2 regions of the Oceaniserpentilla sp. 4NH20-0058 genome follow, and region 1 is predicted to be linked to the other one. Evidence: predicted binding sites of a transcription regulator. Region 1 holds the regulator's gene; the other holds the start of a gene.
The links. The regulator FliA, encoded in region 1, starts transcription of late flagellar genes. The targets are predictions, from matches to a motif close to CTAAAGTTNNNNNNNNNNCNGCCGATA.
Positions count from the first base shown of each region.

Region 2: the regulator FliA is predicted to act here: its motif matches at 1,229-1,255, upstream of ABWV45_RS05325 (flagellar protein MotY).

Region 1 is NZ_BAABWE010000005.1:56,042-58,247, forward strand. It holds gene ABWV45_RS08255 (MinD/ParA family protein) at 1-612, shown strand, start outside; gene ABWV45_RS08260 (RNA polymerase sigma factor FliA) at 616-1,362, shown strand; gene cheY (chemotaxis response regulator CheY) at 1,506-1,880, shown strand; gene ABWV45_RS08270 (protein phosphatase CheZ) at 1,894-2,206, shown strand, end outside.
Region 2 is NZ_BAABWE010000003.1:11,934-14,139, reverse strand. It holds gene ABWV45_RS05335 (YeeE/YedE family protein) at 1-337, opposite strand, end outside; gene rnt (ribonuclease T) at 442-1,080, opposite strand; gene ABWV45_RS05325 (flagellar protein MotY) at 1,327-2,175, shown strand.

The DNA of each region.
Region 1 (2,206 bases):
GTCAGCTTACGTGATGTATTGGTTAATGGCCCAGGTGGCATTCGTATTATTCCCGCGGCTTCCGGTACACAAGAAATGGCTCAATTGGATGCAAGAGAGCATGCAGGCCTAATCAGAGCCTTTAGCTCCATATCTGATCAATTAGATGTACTGGTTATTGATACCGCGGCTGGTATCAGTGATGGCGTTGTCAGTTTCGTAAAAGCCGCGCAAGAAGCCCTGTTTGTTGTGACGGATGAGCCTACCAGTATTACCGATGCTTATGCACTCATTAAGCTATTGAATCGTGATCACGGGGTGTTTCGTTTTAGGATTTTAGCCAACATGGTGAAAACAAGCCAAGACGGCCACAACCTATTTGCCAAATTGACAAAAGTAACAGACCGATTCTTAGATGTTGCATTGCAATATGTTGGCAGTATTCCATTTGATGAAAGTGTTAAACGCTCGGTGCAAAGACAGCGAGCAGTAATAGAAGCGTACCCAAGAGCAAAGGCCTCGTTGGCCTATAAATCCTTAGCAAAAAAAGTGGACTCATGGCCATTGCCGACAACAGCAAGAGGCAACCTAGAGTTTTTTGTGGAGAGTTTAGTATCAACAGCTCGTGGATAAATAATGGCCGTAGCAAGTGGTTTAGCCATGTACACAGGTGAGCAAAATCCTAATTTTAATCATCTAATCGAAGAATATGCGCCTTTAGTTAAGCGCATAGGTCATCATCTAAAAGGGCGATTACCAGCTTCGGTACAACTGGATGATCTTGTACAGTCAGGCATGATTGGCTTGATTGAAGCTGCACGCAAATACGAACCGAGTAAAGGTGCGAGTTTTGAAACCTATGCTGGTATTCGTATTCGTGGCGCTATGCTTGATGAAATTCGTAAAGGAGATTGGGCGCCTCGGTCCGTACATCGAAACAGCCGGAAAATAGCGGATGCCATTCGATTTGTAGAATCTCAAACTGGGCGTGATGCACAAGATCATGAAGTTGCTTCTGCATTAGATATGAGCTTGGAAGAGTATCACACCCACCTCCAAGATGGCCTTGGTTCTCGGCTATTCAGCTTTGAAGACCTTTTGACCCAACCCGGTGAGCGGGAAGGGGAGCTAATCAATCACGATGATTCAGGGCCGTTTGAAGGCCTACAATCGGAGCATTTCCAAAAACAGCTTGCACAAGCCATTGGGACCCTTCCAGAAAGAGAGCAATTGGTGTTAGCCCTATATTACGATGAAGAATTAAATTTAAAAGAAATAGGAGCTGTCTTAGAAGTAAGTGAGTCACGAGTAAGCCAAATTCATAGCCAAGCGGCCCATAGATTAAGGGCTCGCTTATCTGAATGGGTAGAACAAAAGGCCTAAAGGTAGTGAATAAAGGCTGGTTAAATTACGCCTAGTCTTATATTTCACATGAACCTGCTGGATAACTTCATAACACTGGCTAGACTAAAAATAGGCAATAGAGTCATTGGCCAGGGCGCTGGGAGGTAGCTTTGGATAAAAATATGAAAATACTTGTTGTGGACGATTTCTCCACCATGAGGCGCATCATTAAAAACCTGCTCAGAGATTTGGGGTTTACCAATACTCAAGAGGCAGACGACGGCAATACCGCCTTACCCATGTTACAAAGTGGTGACTTTGATTTTTTAGTCACCGACTGGAACATGCCAGGTATGACAGGTATAGAGCTGTTGAAGCATGTACGTGAAGATGAGCGGTTGAAGTCTTTACCTGTGTTAATGGTGACAGCCGAAGCAAAACGAGACCAAATTGTGGCGGCAGCACAAGCAGGTGTAAATGGCTATGTTGTAAAACCGTTTACGGCTGCGGTACTCAAAGAAAAGATTGAAAAAATCTTTGAGCGTGTTGATGGCTGACTAGGAAGGTGTCATGGCAGAAGCAGAGCTAAAAAACTCAACATCAGAGTTTGCAAAACTGTTTTCTGAAAAAGCTAATGAGCTAATGGGTCGATTAGAACAAAATGACCTTGCAGGCGCAGTTGGCTTAATTCAGGATTTACAAAAAGTTAGGGATGAAAATCTTTATCAAGAAATCGGGCAGCTCACGCGTGCACTGCATGAGTCAATCAAGAACTTTAAATTAGATAGTAAAGTTCAAGGTGCCGGATCAGATATAGATGAAGCCCATGAAGGTTTGCAGTACGTTGTCGAAATGACAGCGAAAGCGGCAAATAAAACCATGG
Region 2 (2,206 bases), on a different contig from region 1:
GAGAGAGCCCGCAAATACCATGGCCACTCGTGCAGCCATTACCCATGGCGGTACCAAATCCTACTAATAAGCCGCCTATGATTAACAAGGGTAATTTTGTGTCAGGAGCAGGGGGGAAGGCTTGACCACTGATTTGATGATACAAAAAAGTACCGATCAATAATCCAGCTAAAAACATTAAGCGCCAAACTTGAGTAGAAACAGGGGCCGCCAGCAATGAAAATGCAATGCCGCAAATACCTGCAATACGGCCAATGCCTGAAAATAGTACTAAAGCCGAGAGGCCAATTAGTGCGCCACCGCCTAAAACATGAATATATGAAACAGACTCAAACATGATGTTATCTATATAGAAAAAAGTATGGGTATTTTAGCGAAAGGTAATATAAAGGCCGAATATCATTAACTTCTAATATTAGAAGTTAATGATATAAGCAGGGGCTAATCTAAATCTTGTTCTTTTTGATGTTTGCGTACAGCCCAGTCCCAGCCACCCATGTGGTTCCACTGGTTGACGATTAAAGCAAATAATTCAGCTGTTTTTTGAGTGTCATATAACGCGCTGTGAGCCGCTTTGTTATCAAAGTCGATACCAGCTAGCATGCAAGAGCGAGCTAAAACCGTATGACCTAAGGCTAAACCCGCTAGTGTAGCGGTATCAAAACCGGAAAACGGATGAAATGGATTACGCTTTATATCGTTGCGTTCAACCGCAGCATTGATGAAGCCTAAGTCAAAATGAGCATTGTGACCTACAAGAATGGCACGTTTGCAGCCTTTTATTTTGATGGCTTTGCGGATGGTTTTAAACATGTCGTTTAAAGCGTCGGCTTCGTGTTCGTCTTCACGGTTTGGATCAAAAGGGTCGATACCAGTGAAATCTAAAGCGCTTTGTTCGATATTTGCGCCATCGAAGGGTTTAATTTTAGCGGACATTTCAGGTCCGGGGGTCATTAGGCCTTTTTCATCCATATCCATGATGACCATGGCCACTTCTAATAAAGCGTCGGTTTGGGCATTAAATCCAGCGGTTTCAACATCCACCACCACAGGTAAGTAGCCTCTAAAACGACTGGCCATTGGATTACTATGAAAATCTGCCACGGATTCCCTTAATGTTCAGATTAAAAACCAAGATTGTACCTTAAGCCTTATCAGTTACCTAGGCTTACAGGACGAAACCAGATTCATATATACCGACTAACCCTCTGATATATGCTAAAAATGGCTCAAGTATGCCGTATTTTTGCCGATAACCTTTGCAAGTCTCTTCATATGTTTTGGTGGGTTTAATTGCCTGTGTTTAGGTTGACAGCATTTAGTTTGATGATCATATCGACTCTTTGTCATGGGTTGACGTTTCAAGCTTCGGTTGAAGAAACTGAATGGCGACTCTCGCCCTCGATCTTTGAATGCGAGATGGTACAACCCATTCCCCATTATGGCGAAGCTGTGTTTTATCATGAAGCCGGTGAAGACCTCATGTTTCATCTAAAAACTAAAAAAAATCTCATGGGGAAAGGCCAAGCGGCTTTGCATATTGAGCCACCCATTTGGGGGCCAAGCCGATTTGCTGAAGACTTAGGCTTAGTAGCGGTAATGCAAACCAGTAAACCTGTGAAAGTAGAGCCAAATCGTGCTAACCATATGATGCAAGCACTGATTCAAGGCATGCAGCCCACCTTCACTCGCAAAGCCAGATATGATGATAATGAGCCAATTCGCATTTCAGTATCAGCGGCAAACTTTAATAGTTTTTATCAGGATTATTTAGGCTGTGTTTCGGGATTGTTACCGGTTAACTTTCGCCAAGTAGCAAAAAGTAAGGTTCAATTTAAAGGGGGTGGGGATTATTTAGACGCTCCCTCAAAAAAGAAGCTGGACCTAATAATTTTGTATGTCAAAGCCGACCCCAGTATTAAAGCGCTTTACATTGATGGGCATAGTGATTCCTCTGGTCGACGTTACAATAATCGCCGTTTATCTGAGCAGCGAGCAGTCAAGGTGACTGAGTACATGGTAAAAAAAGGGCTAGACCCTGAAATGTTTACCACACGGTATCACGGTGAGCGTTACCCTGTAGCCTCAAATGAAACACGAGCAGGTAGAGTTTTAAACCGCCGTGTAACCATTCGCCTTGAAAAAGAAGACGAAGATATGGAAGAAGAATTTTAACTTGCCTTTCAGTACATCTTACTCATAATAA